DNA from 3 places in the Xanthomonas rydalmerensis genome. Region 3 is predicted to be linked to each of the others. Evidence: predicted binding sites of a transcription regulator. Region 3 holds the regulator's gene; each other region holds the start of a gene.
The links. The regulator FliA, encoded in region 3, starts transcription of late flagellar genes. The targets are predictions, from matches to a motif close to TAAAGTTTNNCNNNCNNNGGCCGATAA.

Region 1: a site for FliA is predicted at 4,966-4,992, ahead of QN245_RS04170 (methyl-accepting chemotaxis protein). Genes of this name have one in related genera too.
Region 2: a site for FliA is predicted at 3,542-3,568, ahead of QN245_RS06790 (methyl-accepting chemotaxis protein). Genes of this name have one in related genera too.

What each region holds. Positions count from the first base shown of each region.
Region 1 is NZ_CP126170.1:978,340-985,275, forward strand. Features, by position in the region: gene QN245_RS04155 (HEAT repeat domain-containing protein) at 1-271, opposite strand, end outside; gene cheB (chemotaxis-specific protein-glutamate methyltransferase CheB) at 285-1,331, opposite strand; gene QN245_RS04165 (chemotaxis protein CheW) at 1,328-2,854, opposite strand; gene QN245_RS04170 (methyl-accepting chemotaxis protein) at 2,914-4,824, opposite strand; gene folK (2-amino-4-hydroxy-6-hydroxymethyldihydropteridine diphosphokinase) at 5,556-6,044, shown strand; gene QN245_RS04180 (pteridine reductase) at 6,195-6,929, opposite strand.
Region 2 is NZ_CP126170.1:1,656,300-1,663,235, forward strand. Features, by position in the region: gene QN245_RS06780 (pectate lyase family protein) at 1-214, shown strand, start outside; gene QN245_RS06785 (methyl-accepting chemotaxis protein) at 668-2,932, shown strand; gene QN245_RS06790 (methyl-accepting chemotaxis protein) at 3,735-6,005, shown strand; gene QN245_RS06795 (hypothetical protein) at 6,166-6,648, opposite strand.
Region 3 is NZ_CP126170.1:2,599,650-2,606,585, reverse strand. Features, by position in the region: gene QN245_RS10950 (flagellar motor protein) at 1-156, opposite strand, end outside; gene QN245_RS10945 (chemotaxis protein CheA) at 575-2,326, opposite strand; gene QN245_RS10940 (protein phosphatase CheZ) at 2,331-2,939, opposite strand; gene cheY (chemotaxis response regulator CheY) at 2,940-3,332, opposite strand; gene QN245_RS10930 (RNA polymerase sigma factor FliA) at 3,352-4,101, opposite strand; gene QN245_RS10925 (MinD/ParA family ATP-binding protein) at 4,098-4,982, opposite strand; gene flhF (flagellar biosynthesis GTPase FlhF) at 4,969-6,600, opposite strand; gene flhA (flagellar biosynthesis protein FlhA) at 6,777-6,936, opposite strand, start outside.

The sequences.
Region 1 (6,936 bases), 1.6 Mb from region 3:
CGTCTTCGCTGCGCAGGCAGTCCACCAGGCCCTGCAGCGCAACCGAATCGCGCAGGTGTGCCAGCGTCAGCAGGATCGCTTCGCGCACGCTGGGGCTGCTCTCGTTCTGCAACTGCGCGACCAGCGCTGCGGCGGCATCGCGGTGCGCCTGCAATTCACGGGCGGCAGTACGGCGCTGTGCTGCCGAGTCGGCAGCGAGTTGCGCCAGAAGGTCGGCGTAGTCGGTTCCGCTGTCGGTGGGGAGGGCGGCGCGGGAAGGAATCAGCGGCATCGGGGGAATCCTGTTAGTGAAGCCATTCGACGAGTTGCTTGGCGATCCGGTTGGCCGGCAGCACCCGATCGGCGCCGCCTTGCTGGATCAGCCGTTCCGGCATCCCGAACACGACGGCCGACTCCTCCGATTCGGCGACCGTGAGCCCGCCGCCGCGATGGATCTCGGCGAACGCCTCGGCGCCGTCGTGGCCCATGCCGGTGAGCATCACCGCGACCAGTTCGCGCGCCGGGTAGTGCTGCAGGGCTGAGCGCCCGAGCAGTTCCACCGATGGATGCCACAGGTGCTGCGGATGCGCCGGCTGCGGCAGGGCCACGCGCTGGTCGCGGCGCTTGCTCACCACCACATCGCCACCGCCGCGGGCGATATAGACGTTGCCGGGCACCAGCGGCATCGGTTCGGCCACTTCGTGTACCTGCAGTGCGCAGATGCGGTCCAGGCGTTGCGCGAACAGGCCGGTGAACGCCGCCGGCATGTGCTGTGCGATCAGCACCGGCCAGGGGAAGTCCGCCGGCAGCAGCGGCAGGATGTCTTCCAGCGTGCGCGGCCCGCCGGTGGACACCCCGATCAGCACCAGGCCGCCTTCGCGCCGCGGTGCGGCGGCCGGCTTGGGCACCGGCATCGCCGCTTTCGGCTTGGGCGCCGGCGTGGCGCGCGCTGTCCGCGGCCGCGCGCGCGCGGCCTGCTTGACCTTGCTCAGCAGTTCTTCTTCGATCCGCTCCAGGTGCAGCGAAATGGTGCCGTCCGGCTTGGCGACGCAGTCCACCGCACCCAGCGCGAATGCCTCGAAGGTGGCCAGCGCGCTTTTCACCGTCAGCGAGGAGAGCATCACCACCGGCGTGGGGCGCTCGGCCATCACCAGCGACAGGGCGGTAAGTCCGTCCATTTCCGGCATGTTGATGTCCAGCGTCACCACGTCCGGCAGGAACGCACGGTTTTCCTCGACCGCTTCCCTGCCGTTGCGCGCCAGGCGGATCTCGAAGCCGCCGGCCTGCTCGAACAGGGTGGACAACTTGCGCCGCATCAGCGCCGAGTCGTCGACGATGAGCAGCTTGATCACGCCGCCTCGCTCAGTTGCTCCAGCGCTTGCAGGTCGCTGTGCGGCAGCAGCCGCTCCGGCTCGATCAGCAGGATCAGGCGGCGCTGCTTCTCCAGGTTGGCGACGCGGGTGATCAGGTTGGCCTGCTCCTCGCTCAGCTGCGGCGCCGGTTCGATCGCCTGGCGCGGCAGCTTCAGCACTTCGGTGACGGCATCGACGATGAAGCCGGTGCGCACGCCGCCGAGCAGGAACACCATGATCCGCTGCCGGTCGTCACGGTCCACGCGGGCCAGGCCCAGCCGCCGGCGCTGGTCGATCACCGGCAGCACGGCGCCGCGCAGGTTGATCACGCCTTCGACGAAGGCCGGCGTCCGCGGGACCCGGGTCAGTTCCGCCGGCACGCGCACGATTTCCTGCACGCTGGCGATCGGCACGGCGAACTCTTCCGCGTCCAGGTGGAACACCACCACTTGCTCTTCGTCGTCGATCTCCTCGTCGAGCAGTTCGTCGGCGGCGTCGTTCTGGCGGGAAAGATCCATGTGCAGGGCTTCCTTTATCTTCGAGTGGTCGAACAACTTGCTCGCTTCGATGATCGACACCAAGCGCTGTCCCTGGTCGAGGCGGCAGATCTGGCTGATCTCGGCCATGTCGCCGCCGCGCGCCAGCAGCGCCGGGACCTGGTCCACCGCGCTCCGGTGCACGCGCAGGACTTCCTTGACGCTGTCCATCACCACGCCGACGGACAGGTGCCCGCTGTTGATCACCACGATGCGGCTGCGTTCGTTGACGCCCTGCCTGGGCAGGCCGAACAGGCTGCGCAGCGACACCAGTGGCAGCAGCCGCTGGCGCAGCGTCATCACGCCAAGCACGTGCTGCTGCGAGTGCGGGACCTGCACCAGGTGTTCCGGGACCTGCACGATTTCCTGCACCTGCTCGATGCCGATGGCGTATTCCTGCCCGGCGACCTCGAAGCTGACCAACTGCAGTTGATCGTTGTTGGCGTCGTCTTCCTCGTCGCGCGCGTCCTCGACGAAGCCGGCGCTGCCGGCATGCCGGACCAGCGCGCCGATGGTGCCGAACTGGCTGGCGATCAGGCGGGCGAAATCCAGCACCATCACCATCTGGTGCCCGCCCACGTCCTTGAGCAGGCCCGACAGCAGTTCGCTGTTGACGGTGGCGCTGATCTCGCCGATGTCCTGGATGGAATCCGGCTGCACCTCCACCACGCTGGCGACGCGGTCGACCACGAAGCCCAGCGGCTGCCCCAGGTCGATCACCACCGCACGCGAACTGTCGTCCGCCGGGCGTTCGGGCAGACCGAACACGCGCGCCAGGCTGATGATCGGCAGCACCCGGCCGCGCAGGTTGGCCAGGCCGTCCAGCGCCGGCGGCGCCAGCGGCACGCGGACCATGTCCGGGACGCGGATGATTTCCTGCACCGGCGCCATGTCCACCGCGAAGACGTCGCTGCCGACCAGGAAGGTGACGAACAGGCGCCCGCTGGACGTGCCGGCGCCCTCGGCGTCCGACGCGTCGTCGTCCATTCGCGCAGCCGCTGCGGCTTGCGAAGAAGGATCGTTGCTCATAAGACCCTCGCTGGCGCTCACGCGCTTTGCAGTTCGTCGGCCAGCGAGGAAATCTCCTCGATGGCGGCGGCCAGTTCTTCGGTGCCTTGCGACTGCTGCTGGGCGGCGGCGGCGGACTCGCTGGCGGCTTTTTCGGCCTGCTGCGCCGCCGCCGAGATCTGGGTCATGCCGGTCCGCACCTGGGAGATCGCGGTGGCGATGTCGTTGGCGCTGGCCAGCACCTCGGCGATGCCGGCTTCCGCGGCGGTGATGTCGGTCTCGATCTGGATCAGGTTGGCGGTGCTGACCTTGGCCTTTTCGGCTTCGTTGAAGGTGGTGGTGACGATCTCGTTGAGGTCGCGGCCGACCACGCCGATCTGGTCCTGCACCGCCTTCACCAGGTCCTTGATGCGGTCGGCGTTCTCGGCCGAATCGTGGGCCAGGTTGCGGATGTCGGTGGCCACGACCACGAAGCCCTTGCCGAACTCGCCGGCACGTGCGGCTTCGATCGCACCGTTGACCGCCAGCATGTTGGTCTGGATCGAGACGGTGGTGATGGCGTCGACGATCTTGTCGATGCGCCGCGACACCAGCTCCAGTTCGGTGATCTGGCGGATGCTGATGCGGGTGGCTTCGGCCGACTGGCCGATGCCGGCGATGAGCGTATCGACCGCGCTCTTGTTGACCGCCATCAGCCCCTTGATCGCGATCACGCGCTCGTTGCTGGTCTGCGCGCGGTTCTGCGCGATCGTCAGGCCGCTTTCGATCTGCGCGACCGCCGTGGCCGCTTCTTCGACGCTGGCCGCCTGCACCTGCGCACCGCGGCGGATCTGGTCGATCGCGGTCAGGATCTGCGCGCTGGAACGGTTGATCTCCTGCACCGCCGAGGACAGTTCTTCGGCGGCCGAGGCCACTTCCTCGGCGCTCTTGGCCACATCGGTGGAACTCTTCAGGTCCTCGGACAGTTCCGACAGCGCCTGCGTGGTCTGCTCGCACTCGCTCAGGGCACGCGACTGTTCGGCCACGGTCTTGGCCGATTCCTCGGCCGCCGCCGACTGCTCCTCGGCCGCCGCGGCGATGTTCTCCGAACCCTTCAGCGCCTGCTGGGTGGCGCTGGCGGACTGCTGCGCGCCATTGGCGATCTCGGTGGCGCCGGCGGCGACCTCGATGGCGTCCTTGCGGATCTGCTCGAGCTGTTCGGTGATCGTGCGGCCCTTGGCCACTTCGCTTTCGATGGAGGTCGCGGAGGTGTTGATGCCCTCGGCCACCACCTTCACTTCCTGCTGGATCTGTCCGACCAGGTCCTGGATCTGCTTGGCGCTCTTCTCCGAGGTCTCGGCCAGCGTGCGCACCTCGTCGGCGACCACGGCAAAGCCCTTGCCATGCTTGCCGGCACGGGCCGCCTCGATCGCGGCGTTGAGCGCCAGCAGGTTGGTCTGGTCGGCGATGCGTACCACCGCCTTGACGATGTCGCCGATGTTGGCGGCCTGCTGCTCCAGTTCCTGCACCCGCTGCACCGAGGCGGCCTGGCGTTGCGCGACGAAGCCGACGTTGGCGACCAGACTGATGATGTCGGTGTTGGCGCGTGCCACCAGCGCCTGCGTGGATTCCACCCGCGCCTGGCTCAGGTCCGCGTTGTGGCGCTGGCGGGCGATGGCGTCGTCCATCAGCTTGAAGGCGGCCAATGATTCCTGCGCGCCGCTGCTCGCCTCTTCCGCGCCGGCGGCGATCTGATCGGAGGCCCGCTTCAGTTCTTCGGCCGCCGCGGCGGCCTCGTTGATTCCCGAGGCCAGTTGCGTCGTCGCCGCGGCGATGCGCTCGGCGGCCTGCTGCTGCTTGGCCAGGGTGCGGGCGCGCTTGCGCTGCGCTTCGGCATCGCGGGTGGTGGTCGCACGCGGGCCGTCGGACGCCCTGGTGGCTTGCTTCTGGGAATGTTTCACGAGTGCCATTACGGGTCCTTGGGAGGATGGAGGTGTTTGATTTGAATGAACAAGTTGCCGACTGACTGCATTTATGAACAAATCTGAAACACTAGTGAAGTAAAGCCAATTTGTTTACAAAATGAGGTCAATTTTTGACGAACTCTTCACGTATCGGCGGGTGGGCAGAGACCTTTAGGGCTGTTGTGAGCAAGGTGTGATGGGCTGCCAGGGTGTCGTTTTGCGATAGCACGCTGGTCTGGTTGGGTATGAGCAGAGGTCGGTGATGCGACCTGCAGCGCGTGGGTATCGGCCCCGCGCGGTTACGCCATGGCATGGTCGCGGGCTGTCCTGTGGGGTCATTCGCTGCAGCAGAAGACAGGCCCGCCCTGCGCGACCTGCATTGGAGCCGCGACGGGCGATGAGGATTCCGCGCGGCATCGAGGCCGGGCCATCCGTTCCGGCGTGACGCGCGGTCGCGCGCTGAACTCTCGGGCCGTGTTGTCGCGTGGTCACAGGCGCGAGCGGTGCTGGCGCCGGGAACGGTCGATCCGGGGTGACGTTCTCTAGGGTGAGACGACGGGCGTGTCGTCTTTACCGTCCGCAGGCCTGTGCTTCGCATGCATCGCCATGTTCGCAGCGCGCATCCGATGGATCTTCTATCGCGCGCAACGGGCGGAGCAGTCGGCAGCGACCTGGCGCCGTGGTGGCGAGCGCATTTGCCGGTTGACGCTCGCGGCCGCGGCATGCGCGAATAGTGCATGACCACTGTGCTTCTGAGCCTGGGCAGCAACCTGCGCCCGCATCACCACCTGGCCGCGGCGATCGCGGCGCTGCGCCGGCAGTTCGGCGCGATCGTCGTGTCGCCGACCTATCGCACCGCAGCGGTCGGTTTCGATGGGCCGGCGTTCCTCAACAATGCAGTGGCACTGCAGACCGATTGGGAGCTGGCGCCGCTGGATGCCTGGCTGCACGCGTTGGAGGATGCGCACGGCCGCGACCGCAGCGGCCCGCGCTTCAGCGACCGCACCCTGGACATCGACGTGGTGTTCTACGGCGATCGTATCGTCGAAGGGCCCGGCCACCTGCGCATCCCCCGCCCCGAGCTGCGCCACGCCTTCGTGCTCAAGCCGCTGGCCGACATCGCCGCGGACTTCGTCGATCCTGTCAGCGGCCAACGCCTTGGTGCGCTGTGGCAGGCGCATGCGGAGCATGGCAAGGCGTTCGAGGTGGTGGAGTTGGTTGAGTAGTGGGGATTGGGGATTCGGGATTGGGGATTCGCAAAAGCGGATACCCGATGCGCTCTCGCCGTTGCTGCTGCCTGAAGCGAATCCCGAATCCCTACATCCCGAATCCCTGCTTCACAGCGAATCCCAAATCCCGAATCCCCAATCCCGGCCTCACATCAGCCCGCGCCCCCCATCCAGCCGCAAGGTCTGTCCGGTGACGAAGCTGGCGTCGTCGAGCAGCCAACGCACGGCCTCGGCGATTTCCTCGACCTGGCCGGTGCGCGCCAGCGGGGTGCGTGCCAGCAGTGCCTGTTGCGCGGCGGCGTCCTTGCCGGCGTCGGGCCACAGGATCGCGCCGGGGGCGATGGCGTTGACCCGCACCTGCGGTGCCAGTTCCAGTGCCAGCGAGCGGGTCAGCATCGCCAGGGCGGCCTTGGCCGCGCTGTACAGCGGATGCGCGCGCAGCGGCTGTTCGGCGTGCAGGTCGGTGAGGTTGACGATCGCGCCGCCATGCTGGCGCAGCTGCGGGGCCGCGGCCTGCGCCAGGAACAGCGGGGCGCGCGCGTTGACCGCGAACAGGTCGTCCCACTGCGCTGGCGTGGCGTCATGCAATGGCGTGGGATAGAAGTTGGAGGCGTTGTTGACCAGCGCATCGAGCCGGCCAAAGCGCGCCACGCATTGCGTCACCAGCTCGGGCAGGTGTGCGGTGTCGCGCAGATCGGCCTGCAGGGTCAATGTGCTGCCGGTGCGCACGGTTTCCAGTTCCTGCGCCAGCGCGTGCAGCTCGGCCTGCGAGGTGTGCGCATGCAAGGCGACGTCGTAGCCGGCCGCATGCAGGCGCCGGGCAATGCCGGCGCCGATGCGCCGCGCGCTGCCGGTGATCAGGGCGACTTTGGTCTGGGTCATGTACGGG
Region 2 (6,936 bases), 940 kb from region 3:
CGGCTACTGGGACCTGATCAACAACTACGTCGGCAGCGGCATCAGCTGGACCGCACCGGAGAGCACCAGCAAGCCCTACGCCAACGCCACCACCTGGATCTCGTCCAAGACCTATCCGGAGCCGCTGGGCTATCTGTACACGGCGATCCCCGCCGCGCAGGTCAAGGCCAAGGTCATCGCCACCGCGGGCGCCGGCACCAACCTGGCCGAATGAGACGCGCTGCCTCCGCATGCCGGGGTGCGGAGGCAGTCGTGGTCCTGTTATATATCCGTCACACAATGTGTGCCGTTTGCGGCATTTATAGGCTGCGGCGCGAAAGCCCCAAAACGGTGCGTTCGGCGCTGCGCTCTTAGCCTGGGAGCGCTATGGGTAGATTGTTTCACATGGATTTGACGCTATTGAGCGACTGCGGGTGCTGCCGTACACGCCGCGGTCACGATGCTGAGGGGCTTCAAAAAGTGTGCTCAGTTACGCATCAAGAATCGCGGGCGGCCGCCGCTACATAAAGCGAGTCCCCGCACGTGACATCCCCGAGGCGGTCGGTGCTGGAAGTGTCTTCGTCTTCTTCTCCGTCGCATCGCGTCCCAGGCCTTCCGCCTGGCAGTGTCGTGCGCGATCCCAGGTCGTGACGCGGGGCTCCCCCCATTCTCACTCGGTACCCCATCCATGATCGGTTTCCTGCAGCGCTACAACGTCGGGACGCGGCTCGCGTCCGCCTTCGGCGTCCTTATCCTGCTGTCCTGCGCCCTCGTCGGCGCCGGCCTGCTGACGTTGAAACAGTCACGCGACATGATGGATACCATCGTCAATCGGCGCATGCAGATCCTCGATTACACCGGCGAAATGCGCAACGCCAGCGCGTTGATCGCGATCAATCTGCGCAACATCGTGCTGCCAACCACGCGTGAGGAGAACGAGCGCTTCGCCAAGGTCGTCGACGAGCAGCGCCGCTACTACGGCGAGATCCACGACAAGCTCTACGCGATTCCGGTCACCAATGCTGTCGGCGCGCAGATGCGCAAGGCGATCGACGATGCCTACGCGCGGACGCGGGTCGCCAACCAGGAGGTGCTGGATCTGGGCATGCAGGACAAGGACGCCGAGGCGCTGAAGGTGCTGATTGCCCAGGCCGCGCCGGCCACCCAGCGATGGCAGGAGGCGCTCAACGTCTATGCGAACCGGCAGCGCGAACAGGGCGCTCAGGCATATGCGAGCGCCGAAGCAGCCATGGATCGCGGCCGTGCCTTGTTGATCGCAGGCGGCGCCATCGTGGTGCTCGTCAGCGGCCTGCTGGCCTGGCTGATCACCCGCAGCCTGACCCTGCCGCTGACCCGCGCCACCCGCGTCGCCGAGGCCATCGCCAGCGGCAAGCTGGACAACGACGTGCGCACCGACGCCCGCGACGAGACCGGCCGCCTGCTGGTCGCGATGCAGGGCATGCAGCAGCAGGTCAGTAACCTGATCGGTGCGCAACTGGAGATGGCCAAGCGCCACGACGCCGGCGAAGTCAGCCATCGCATCGACGCAGAGGCGTTCCCCGGCGACTACGGGCGCATGGCGGCCGAGACCAATGCGCTGGTGGCCTCGCACCTGGCGGTCAAGACGCGCCTTGCGCAGATCATGGGCCGCTATGCGATCGGCGACCTGTCGCAGGACATGGACCGCCTGCCCGGCGAGGAAGCGGTGTTGAGCCAGACCATGGACGAGGTCAAGGCCAACCTGTCGGCGATGAACGGGCAGATCAAGCAACTGGCCACCTCGGCCGCCGACGGCGACTTCAGCGCGCGTGGCGACGCCGAGCGCTTCCAGTACGACTTCCGGGTGATGGTGGAGAGCCTGAACCAACTGATGGCCACCGCCGACGGCAACTTGCAGGCGCTGTCCACGCTGCTGCAGGCGATCGCCGCAGGCGACCTGACCGCACGCATGCACGGCGATTTCCGCGGCGTGTTCGCACAGATGCGCGACGACGCCAATGCCACCGCCGAACAACTGGCCGGCATCGTCGGCCGCATCAAGCACTCGGCGGTGTCGATCAATGCCGCGGCCACCGAGATCGCCGCCGGCAACGACGACCTGTCGCGCCGCACCGAGCAGCAGGCCGCCAGCCTGGAAGAGACCGCCGCCTCGATGGAGGAGCTGACCTCCACCGTCCGCCAGAACGCCGAGCACGCGCGCCAGGCCAATCAGCTGGCGGCCGGCGCGGCCTCGGTCGCCGCGCAGGGCGGCAGCGTGGTCGGTGAGGTGGTGACCACCATGAGCGGCATCGAAGCCTCCTCGAAGAAGATCGGCGACATCATCTCTGTGATCGACGGCATCGCCTTCCAGACCAACATCCTCGCGCTCAACGCGGCGGTGGAAGCGGCGCGTGCCGGCGACCAGGGCCGCGGTTTCGCCGTGGTCGCCAGCGAGGTGCGCACCTTGGCGCAGCGCTCGGCCAGTGCCGCCAAGGAGATCAAGAGCCTGATCGACGACTCGGTGAGCCGTGTGGCCGAAGGCTCGGCCCTGGTCGATCAGGCCGGCAAGACCATGACCGAGATCGTGACCTCGGTGCAGCGCGTCACCGACATCATGGGCGAGATCTCGGCTGCGTCGCAGGAGCAGTCGGCCGGCATCGAACAGGTCAACCAGACCGTGACGCAGATGGACGAGAGCACGCAGCAGAACGCGGCCTTGGTGGAAGAGGCCAGTGCGGCGGCGCGTTCGATGGAGCAGCAGGCGGTGGAACTGAGCCAGGCGGTGGCGCTGTTCAAGCTGGACGCCTCGGCGGCCGCGCCGTTGGTGCACGCACCGCGTCATCACGCCAACGCGGCACCCGCAGGCAAGCGCAGTGTCCGTCCGGTGGTGGCGAATGCCGCACCGGCGCGGCGTGCGGCGCAGCCCGCCGCGGCGCTGGCGTTGGCTTCGGACAAGGATTGGCAGGAGTTCTGATCCAGAGGTTGTGCTGCATCGGGCGGCGTGGCGCAACGCGCCGCCCGCTCCACACGGCCGGCAGCCACGCTGCTGCCGGCGCCACGGCGCGCTGATCCAGGCGTTTGCTGTTGCAGTCGATGATGCCGTGCCTGCAGGGGCGCGGCGCCTGCGCTCCTGAGAAAGCCGCACCCCACGTGCGCGCGGCACCGTGTGCCGCCCTCAACACCGCCACGCTCACGCGTACGTATCGCCGCATAGCGTGTTGCTGACCTGCGTCATGTTCGCCGCTGCCGCGTGCGTGCGCTTTCGTGCAAAGGGGCATGTGCCGCTTGCACGACCGTATCCGCGCGTCATTGCATGCCCCATCTCTTCCTGTCGATGCTGCGACGCGACTGCGATCGCACTTCTTGTCGGCGTCGCGCGCGTTTGGCATGCCGCGCACCGCGGCCAACGGAAAGTTTTTCCACCTCTCGCCCTTTCATCGCAAGCAAGTGCCATGCCGGCATTTGTAACCCTGCATGCACGCATCTTTCACGCAAAACGGCCGATCCGGCCGCTGCGCGAATGCGCCTTCGACACATCCGTCATCTGCCTGAGGCTGTTCAATAAATTCTCCGCAATCGCCTCTCAAGTCTCTCCGCGGGAAGCCGTTACACCGCCCGCACATTGAGCGGGACGCGTCATCAAGCGTTTGATTCAAAACGCTTTTTCACGCTCTCTTCATCCCGGTTCCATTCGGGCGCACGCACCGGCGGCTGGTCGGTGCGCGTGGTCCCGGCCGCTCCATTGCCCCAGCCATTCCCCCAAACAGGCCTCTTCCATGATTGCATTCCTTCAGCGCTACAACGTTGGCGCCCGGCTCGCCACCGCATTCGGCATCCTTATCCTGTTGTCCTCGGCGCTGGTCGTCGCCGGGCTGCTGACCCTGTTCCAGGCGCGCGAGCGACTGGACGGCATCGTCAACCGCAACATCGCCGCCATCCGCGCGTCCAGCGACATGCTCAACGCCAGTTCGGTCGTGGCCATCAATGTCCGCAACATCGTGTTGCCGACCTCGCAAGAGGACAACGTCCGCTTCTCCAAGATCGTGGCCGAGCAACGCGCGCGCTACCAGGAGGCACGCAAGCGGGCGGGCGCCATTCCCAGCGGTGCGCAGAGCCAGGCCGTGCTGGAAGAGGTCGATCGCGCCCGGCAGATGACCGTGGACGTCAACAACCGGGTCATGGATCTGGGCATGCACGACAAGTCGGACCAGGCGCTGGCCCTGCTGATGGCCGAGTCCGCGCCGCTGACGCAGAAATGGCAGGACGCCATCGCCAGCTATGCCGATCTGCAGGCCACGCGCAGCAGCGAAGCCTACGCGGACGCGACGGCCGCGATGGCGCGTGGGCGCGCGATGCTCATCGCCGGCGGCTTGGCCGTGGTGCTGGTCAGCAGCCTGCTGGCGTGGATGATCACCCGCAGCCTCACCGTGCCGCTGGCCCGCGCCACCCGCGCCGCCGAGGCCATCGCCGACGGCCGCCTGGACAACGACGTGGTCACCGATGCGCGCGACGAGCCCGGCCGCCTGCTGCTGGCGATGGGCCGCATGCAGCACCAGCTGCAGCGCTTCTCCCGCGAAACCACGCTGATGATCGAGTTGCACGCCGACAAGGACATCAGTCACCGCATGCCGCAGGACTTCCCCGGCGTCTATGGCGAGCTGAGCAAGGGCATCAACACCATGATGTTCGAGCACCTGGACGCCATCGTCGAGGCGGTCGAGATCCTCAACCAATACGCTAACGGCGACCTGCGCCGCGACGCCCGGCGCCTGCCCGGCAGCCGTGCGGTGCTGCACGAATCGATGGACGCGGCCAAGGCCAGCCTGCTGGCGATCAACACCGAGATCAAGCGCCTGGCCGCCGCTGCCGCCGCCGGCGACTTCAGCGCCCGTGGCGATGCCGCGCACTTCCAGTACGACTTCCGGCTGATGGTGCAGGACCTCAACGCGATGATGGAGGTCAGTGACCGCAACTTGGGCAAGCTGTCGGCGTTGCTGCAGGCCATTGCCGCGGGCGACCTGACCGCGCGCATGGACGGCGAGTTCCATGGCGTGTTTGCGACCATGCGCGACGACGCCAACGCCACCGCCGACCAGCTGACCGGCATCGTCGGCCGCATCCAGAACGCCGCCATCAGCATCAATGCTGCCGCCAGCGAGATCGCCACCGGCAACGACGACCTGTCGCGCCGCACCGAGCAGCAGGCCGCCAGCCTGGAGGAAACCGCGGCGTCGATGGAAGAGTTGACCTCCACCGTCAGGCAGAACGCCGAGCATGCGCGCCAGGCCAACCAGCTCGCCAGCGGCGCGGCGTCGGTCGCTTCGCAGGGCGGGGCGGTGGTGGGTCAGGTGGTCGCCACCATGAGCGGCATCGAAGCGTCGTCGAAGAAGATCGCCGACATCATCGGCGTGATCGACGGTATCGCCTTCCAGACCAATATCCTGGCGCTCAACGCCGCAGTGGAAGCGGCACGTGCGGGCGAGCAGGGCCGCGGCTTTGCCGTGGTCGCAAGCGAAGTGCGCACCCTTGCGCAGCGCTCGGCCAATGCCGCCAAGGAGATCAAGGGCCTGATCGACGACTCGGTGAGCCGCGTCGCCGAAGGCTCGGCGCTGGTCGACCAGGCCGGCAGCACCATGCAGGAGATCGTCGCATCGGTGCAGCGCGTCACCGACATCATGGGCGAGATCTCGGCCGCGTCGCAGGAACAGTCCGCCGGCATCGAACAGGTCAACCAGACCGTGACGCAGATGGACGAGAGCACGCAGCAGAACGCGGCGCTGGTGGAAGAAGCCACGGCGGCCGCACGTTCGATGGAGCAGCAATCGGTGGAGCTGACCCAGGCGGTGGCGCTGTTCAAACTGGAGGGCGCGCCCGTGGCAGTGCCGTCGCCAGTGCAGTCGCTACGCGGCAGGAGCGTGGCGCCTGTGGCCACGCGCAGCCCGCGCCCGCTGGCTGCGGCAGCGGCAGCGGCAGCGGCTGCCCCGGCACGACGCGCGCCGTCGTTCGCGGCGGCGGTGGCGCTGGACAAGGATTGGCAGGAGTTCTAAGTCGCAACGGTCCGGGACCCGGACTGCTGTTGCGCTTGCGCGGCCGCCTTCTTTGGAAGGCGGCCGCCTACGTTTGGCGATCGGGCGATCGGCGACGTGGCCCGATTCGGGTACCAGCGGCCAGCGGCCGCCGGCTGCGGCCGCGACGCACAGCTGGCGCTTACTGCGGCGGCTTGGTCTGCGGGCTCTTGATCACGTACGAGGTGATGTACTCGCCGTTGGAGCCGTAGACCACCACGATGGTGGTGTTGGCGTCGCGGTAGACCACCGTGGCGTTGCACGGGCAGCTCGCCGCGGCGGTGACCATGCCCAGCGGCTGGTTCTTCGCATCGTTGACCGCGATCATCTGCTCCTCGGCGGCTGTGCCGATCGGCAGCCGTGCCTCGGTGCCCGGCGTGGCGGTGAGCACGGTGATGACCTCGTCCTTCAACGAGTTGATCTGCACGAAACGCAGGCCGGCCTTCTCGAACGTGTAGACCTTGAACAGCGGCGACAGGCTGACGTTCTGCTTGCCGATGGGCAGGCGTTCGCCCATGCCCTGGATGGCATCGGCGGCGTTCAGCGGTGCGCGCTCGGCGGCCTGCAGGCAGGGCACGGCCAGCGCGGCCGCCAGCATCGTCAGCGTCAGTAGCGGTTTGATCATGGTGTCTCTCCTTGTCTGGATGTACGGACCTGTACGCCATGGGACGAGCGGCAGCCGTGGTCCTTTCCGGCCGGAGCGCCCGCAACGGGCCGTCTCCCGGTCCGTCGTCGCCTGCCGTCCTCCTGGCTCCGCGTGTGCGCCCTCATCGGCAGGTGCGGAGATAGGAGACTTTGCTGGCGTCGAGTTCAGTATTTCTGACGTTAGTATCGCTGTCAATATGCAAAATCAGAGAGATCCGAGAAATTCGCCGTTGCTTCGGATGTAAGGTGATTCCGTACTTTCCGCAGC
Region 3 (6,936 bases):
CGGGGTGTGCACCAGGATCGCGGCGACGGTGCCGACGATCACGATCACGAACGCAGCCGGCGACCACAGCGCCGAAATGCCGGCGCCCTTGAGGATGCTGCCGCCGATCAGCGACAGAATCGCCAACAGCAGGCCAATGAGACTGAGCTTGTCCATGCAGGAGGTATCGGCCAGGGGGCGGGGGACTTGATGGGTTGGGGATTCGGGATTCGGGATTGGGGAGTCGCAAGCGCGCGAGCGCGGCGGGTTGGTCGGTGTGTCGTAGGAGCGGCTTCAGCCGCGACGCGCTGACCTTGGCGCGTGCCTATGCACGATCGTTCGGATCGTGTCGGTAGGGAGTAGTGCGCCGCGCGTGCGATCGCCAAGCTCCGATCCCGGCTTCACGGCGTCGCGGCTGAAGCCGCTCCTACAAGGGAACCGATGCGGCGGCGAGCCGCTTTTGCGATTCCCCAATCCCGATTCCCGAGTCCCAGCCTCACCGCGTCGCGGCTGAAGCCGCTCCTACAAGAAGCAGAGAAGCGCCAGGGAAGCCGCTCTTACGACTCCCCAATCCCCATTCCCCAATCCCGGCCCCTCAGGCCTTCAAGCCATCCACATCCAGGATCAGCGCCAGGCGGCCGTCGCCGATGAGGGTGGCGCCGGCGTAGCCAGGCAGGCCGCGCAGGGAGCGCGGCAGCGGCTTGATCACCACTTCCTCGCGGCCGCGGACCTGGTCCACGACCAGGCCCATGCGCGATTCGCCGGCCTGCAGCACCACCACGGTCAGCAGCGGCAGTTGCGGGGCGTCGATGTTGAGCCACTGGCGCAGGTCCACCAGTGGCAGGGTATGCGACTGCCGGTCGAGCACGGCGCGGCCGTCGAACCAGCCCAGCGAGCGGCGCGGGGCGTGCAGCACTTCCACCACGCGCGCCAGCGGCAGTGCGTAGACGGTGTCGCCGGCCTGCACCAGCAGGGTCGGCAGGATCGCCAGGGTCAGCGGCACGCGGATCAGGAAGCGGCTGCCGCGACCCAGTTCCGACTGGATCTGGATCTGTCCGCTGAGTTCGCGGATGCGCGACTGCACCACGTCCATGCCGACGCCGCGGCCGGAGATATCGGTGACTTCGGCCTTGGTCGAGAAGCCGGGCAGGAACACCAGGTGCAGGCATTCCTCGGTGGTCAGGCGGGCTGCGGCCTCGGGGTCGATCAGGCCCTTCTCGCGGGCCTTGGCGCGTAGCCGTTCCGGGTCGATGCCGGCGCCGTCGTCCTGCACCTCGATGCTGACGTAGTCGCCTTCCTGCTGCGCCGACAGGCGCACGTGGCCGCCGCGCGGCTTGCCGGTGGCCTCGCGCAGCGCCGGCGCCTCGATGCCGTGGTCGATGGCGTTGCGCACCAGGTGCACCAGCGGATCGGCCAGCGCCTCGACCAGGTTGCGGTCCAGTTCGGTATCGGCGCCGATCAGTTCCAGTTCCACTTCCTTGTTGAGGGAGCGGGCGACGTCGCGCGCGACCTTGGGGAAGCGCGAGAACACCTTGCCGACCGGCTGCATGCGCGTGCGCATGACCGCCGACTGCAGGCGCGCGGTGGCGATGTCCAGGCTGCTGACCGCGCGGTCCAGTTCCTCGTCGCGCAGGCGCACGCGCAGGGTCTTGAGTCGGTTGCGCGAGAGCACCAGTTCGCCGATCAGGTTGACGATCGCGTCCAGGCGCTTGGTGTCCACACGCACGGTGTGTTCGGGTTCGGCGGCCTTGGCCGGGGCGGCCGCGGCCTTGGGCGCGGCGCTGGGCGCGCGCGGCGCCGGCTGCAGCGCCTGCGGCGTGGCCGTCGGCGGCGCATCGCCGTGCAACTGGTCCAGCAGCGCTTCGAATTCGTCGTCGCTGATCAGATCCCCCGCGGCCGCGGCGGTGGCCGCTGCGGGGGCGGGCGCCGGCGCGGCGCTCTTGGCCGGGGCCGGTGCCGGGGCGGCATCGCCGTGCGCGTCGAACTGCGCGATCAGTTCCGCTGGCGCACGCGGCGGCTCCTGGCCGCTGCCGAAGGCGTCGAGCATCGACTGCAGGTAGTCCAGCGACTGCTGCGCGGCGTCGAAGTGCCGCGCCTGCAGGGTGGCCTGGCCGGCGCGGGCCATGCCCAGGGTTTCCTCCGCGGCGTGGCACAGCTCGACCATGGCGTTGATCGCCAGGAAGCCGGCGCCGCCCTTGAGCGTGTGGAAGCCGCGGAACACGGCGTTGAGCTGGCCGCTGTCCTCGGGCGCCTGCTCCAGCGACACCAACTGCTCGCCGAGCCGGTCCAGGATCTCCTGGGCCTCGATGATGAAGTCGGCAGCGATGTCGTCGGGTACGGCGCTCATGGCATTACAGTCCCAGTCCGGACAGCAGGTCGTCGGCGTCGTTCTGCGACACGCCGTGGCGGTCCAGACCGGGCAGGGCCGGGCCGGCCAGGCTGCCGTCGGGTTTGCGTTCTTCCTTCGGCGGCAGACCCAGCGCGCCGAAGCCTTCGTGCACGCGGCGCACGATACCGGCGACGCGGCGGATGATCTGCCCGGTCAGGTCCTGGAAGCTCTGCGCCAGGGCCATTTCGGTGAGGTTGTGGCGGATCTTGTCGAGGATCTCGCCCTGGTCGCCGCTGAGGCCGCCGGCGGCGAGCTGGTTGGCCAGCGCGCGGCATTCCTCGGCCAGGTCCAGGGTGCGGTGGCTGGCCTGTTCGGTCATCTCCACCACGTGGTCCAGACGCGAGCAGGCGTCGTCCAGCTCGCCGGCCTCGCTGGGCACCACCGGCAGTTCGCCGAGCGCCTGACCCAGATCGCGCGCGAGCCGGCTCAGGCCCTGCATCATCGGCCGCGTGCGCCAGGCGGCGAGGGTGTCGATCTCCCTGCGCCAGCCGGCCTCGTCGCCGTTCTCCAGCGCGTCCAGCGCGCCTTGCAGGCGTTCGATCAGGGCGGTACGTTCGGCGGTGGCTTCCATTTAGGCGGTCGCTCCCAGGCGTTCGAAGATCTTGCCGAGCTTCTCCTGCAGCGTCTGCGCGGTGAACGGCTTGATGATGTAGCCGTTCACGCCGCACTGCGCGGCCTCGATGATCTGCTCGCGCTTGGCCTCGGCGGTGACCATCAGCACCGGCAGGTGCTTGAGCTTGTCGTCGGCGCGGATGTTGCGCAGCAGATCGATGCCGGTCATGCCGGGCATGTTCCAGTCGGTGACCACGAACTCGAACGGTGCCGAGCGCAGCGCGGCCAGGGCGCTGTTGCCGTCTTCGGCCTCGGCGGTGTTGGTGAAGCCCAGATCGCCGAGCAGATTCTTGACGATGCGCCGCATCGTCGAGAAATCGTCCACGATCAAAATCCGCATGTTCTTGTTCACCACTGACTCCTAAGGGTTCCTATTCTTCGTCTTCCAGACCGGCATCGGCGACACCGAACGCCTTCAGGCGTCCGCGCAACCGTACCGTGGCCTGGCCATGGATCTGACACACGCGCGACTCGCTGACCCCGAGTACCGCGCCGATTTCCTTGAGGTTCAATTCCTGCTCGTAGTACAGCGACAGCACCAACTGCTCGCGTTCGGGCAACTGCGCGATGGCCTTGCCCAGCTCGCGGCCGAATTCGCTGCGCTCGAGCATCTGCTGCGGATTGGGTCCGCCCTTGGCGATGGTATCCAGCTCGCCATGGTCCTCGATGCGCGACTCCAGGCTCAGCACCTGGCCGCGGGCGGCATCTTCCATCAAACGCAGGTATTCGGGAAGCGGCATGTCCATCGCCGCGGCCACTTCGTTGGCGGCGGCGGCGCGGCCGGTGCTCTGTTCGATCTTGCGGATCGCCGAGGCGGCGTCGCGGGCGCGGCGGTGCACCGAGCGCGGCACCCAGTCGCCGCGGCGGATCTCGTCGATCATCGAGCCGCGGATGCGGATCGAGGCGTAGGTCTCGAACGAGGCGCCCTGTTCGGCGTCGTAGCTGCGCGAAGCCTCGATCAGGCCGATCATGCCGGCCTGGATCAGGTCGTCGATCTCGACGCTGGCCGGCAGTCGCGCCGCCAGGTGATGGGCGATGCGCCGGACCAGGTCCGAGTGCTGGGCGATGTAGTCGTTGGCGCTGTTGCGCTGGACGGCGCGGTAGTGGGCGGCGGCGTTCATGCGGCCACCCCGCGCTGGATGATGCGTTCGACGAAGAACTCGACGTTGCCGCGTGGGGCGGTCGGCGCCTGCCAGCGCGCGGTGCGCCGGGCGATCTCGGCGATCGCCTGCGCCGACGGGCTGGACGGGTAGGCCTTGACCACCGGCTGCTGGCGCTGCACCGACAGGCGCAGCCAGTCGTCCTGCGGCACGCAGCCCAGGTAGTTCAGCGACACGTCGCCGAGGAACTTCTCGCAGACCCGGCTCAGTTTGTCGTACAGCAGGCGGCCTTCGTTGAGGTCGCGCACCATGTTGGCGACGATCTGCACCCGGTCCACGCCGCGCTCGCGCGAGAGGACCTTGATCAGGGCGTAGGCGTCGGTGATCGAGGCCGGCTCGTCGCAGACCACCACCACCGCGTCCTGCGCGGCCTGGCAGAAGGTCAGCACGCTGTCGGTGATGCCGGCGGCGGTGTCGACGATCATCACGTCCAGCTCGCGCTGCAGCTCGGAGAACACGTTGACCAGGCCCACGTGCTGGGCCGGCGGCAGCTCGGCCATGTAACGGCGGCCGGAGGCGGCGGGCACCACCATCAGCCCGTTGGGCATGTCGATCAGCACCTCTTCCAGGGTGCAGCGCCCGGCGACCAGGTCGGCCACGGTGAACTTGGGCGTCAGCCCCAGCAGCACGTCGACGTTGGCCAGGCCGAGGTCGGCGTCCAGCAGCAGGGTGCGCTTGCCCATGTCGGCCAGCGCCATGGACAGGTTGACCGAGATGTTGGTCTTGCCCACGCCGCCCTTGCCGCCGGTCACGGCGATGGTGCGCACCGGACCCAGCGGTTCGCTACGCGTCGCCGACAGGGGGAAGGCATTGGTCAGATTGACGTAGTCACGCGACGGCATGGGTCTGCTCCGGAGTACAGGGCTTATCGGCAGCGCGCCGCAAATCTTCAAGGCGCAATACCAGGCTGGCGGCGTTGGCGCGGTGCAGGTCGTCCGGCACGCGCTGTCCATCGGTCACCCAGGTGATGGGGAGGCGGTGGTCCACGACCACCGACAAGGCACTGCCGAACCGCCCGGTCTCGTCCAACTTGGTCATGATGACCCCCTGTGGGTCGGCGCCGGCGAACCGGCGCACCACCTCGTCCAGGTCGGAGAAATGGGCATTGGCAGGCAGTACCAGCAAGGATCGGACCACACGCGAGGCGCGCAGCCAGTGCAGCTGGGCGGCCAGGGCGCGGTCGCGCTGGCCCATGCCGGCGGTGTCGATCAGCACCAGCTTGTAGTCGGCCAGGCGCTCCAGCAGCTGCTGCAGCGCGGCGTCGCTGTCGGCCTCGTGCACGGCGATGCCGAGTTGGCGGCCGTAGCTGTGCAGCTGCTCGCGGCCGCCGACGCGGACCGTGTCGGTGGTCACCAGGGCCACGTCGCGGGCGGCATGGCGCTCCAGGAAGCGCGAGGCCAGCTTGGCGATGGTGGTGGTCTTGCCGGCACCGGTGGGGCCGATCAGGGCGATCACGCCGCCTTCCTCGATCGGGTCCAGCGGGGCGATCGGCAGGCGCTTGGACAGCAGGCCCAGCATCAGCCCGCGGCCGCGGTGCAGCTCCAGGTCGGCGGGGATCTGCATGACCACGTCGCGGGTGATGCCGCTGTCGAAGCCATAGTCGTCCATCAATTCCAGGGCCTGGGCGCGGACCGGCGAGCCGCGCAGGCGTTCGTCGGTGAGGCGGTTCATCTCGCGCTCGATCATCTGCCGCATCAGCGCCAGTTCGTCGCGCAGCTGCGTCAATTGTTCGTCGTTCTGCGGGGCCGGGAAGGTCGGCACCGCCGCCAGCGTCGCGGCCGCCGGGATTCCGGCAGTGGCCGGCGCGTCCGGCTTGGCCGCGCTCGGCGCAGGCACGGCCGGGGCCGGGCTCGCCACCGGGGTCAGCGCCACCGCGGCGACGTCGTCGCGCCAGGCCGGCATGGCCTCGGCGGCCGGCGCCGGGGCGGCGGCGAACGGGCTGGGCATGGGCACGCTGATCGGGGCGTTGCGGAACACGTCCTCGGGGATGCTGAAGTCGGCGCGGCCCGTGGCCGGTGCCGGGGCCTTGGCCGCTGCGGCCGGGCGCGCTGCGGCAGCCGGGGCGGCCGCAGCAGGCATGGCCGAGGCGGCCAGCGCCGCCGGCTGGGTCAGCGGCCGGGCTGCGGCAGCGGCCGGGGCGGTCGCCGCGGCGCCACCACGGCGCTCGCTGATCGCGGCCATCATCGCCATCGCCGGGCTGGCCGCGGCCTTATCGCTGCGGGCGGCGCGCGGCGCGGCAGCGGCCGGTGCCTGCGCCGCGGCGGCGCGTGGCGCCTCGTCCGGGCGCACCGAATCCAGCGCCCGCTGCACCAGGGCCTCGTCGTAATTGCTGGCGGCGACGATCTCGATGCCCTCGTCGGTACGCCGGTTGGACAGGATCACCGCATCCGGCCCGTGCTCGTCGCGCACCATCCGGAAGGCGGTGCGCATGTCGGGGGCGACAAAGCGTTTGATCTTCATGGGTGAGTGCCGGGATTCGGGATTGGGGAGTGGGGATTGGTTGCGGAGGCCGCCATGGCATGGCTGCTATCCGGTCGCCTTGCTCTGGTTGTGTTCGTTCGTGTCATTGCTGTCTCTCTCCGCGTGCCGGGCCCGCTGTTGCGACTCCCGAATCCCAAATCACCAATCCCCGCCAATCAGCTGATCGTGCCGACCAACTTCAGCCGCTTGTCCTCCGGCACTTCGCTGTAGGACAGGACCGACAGCGCGGGGACGCTGTGGCGGACCAGGCGGGCGAGGGCGGCGCGGACCTGCGCCGGCACCAGCACCACTGCCGGTTCGTTGCGCGCCTCCTGC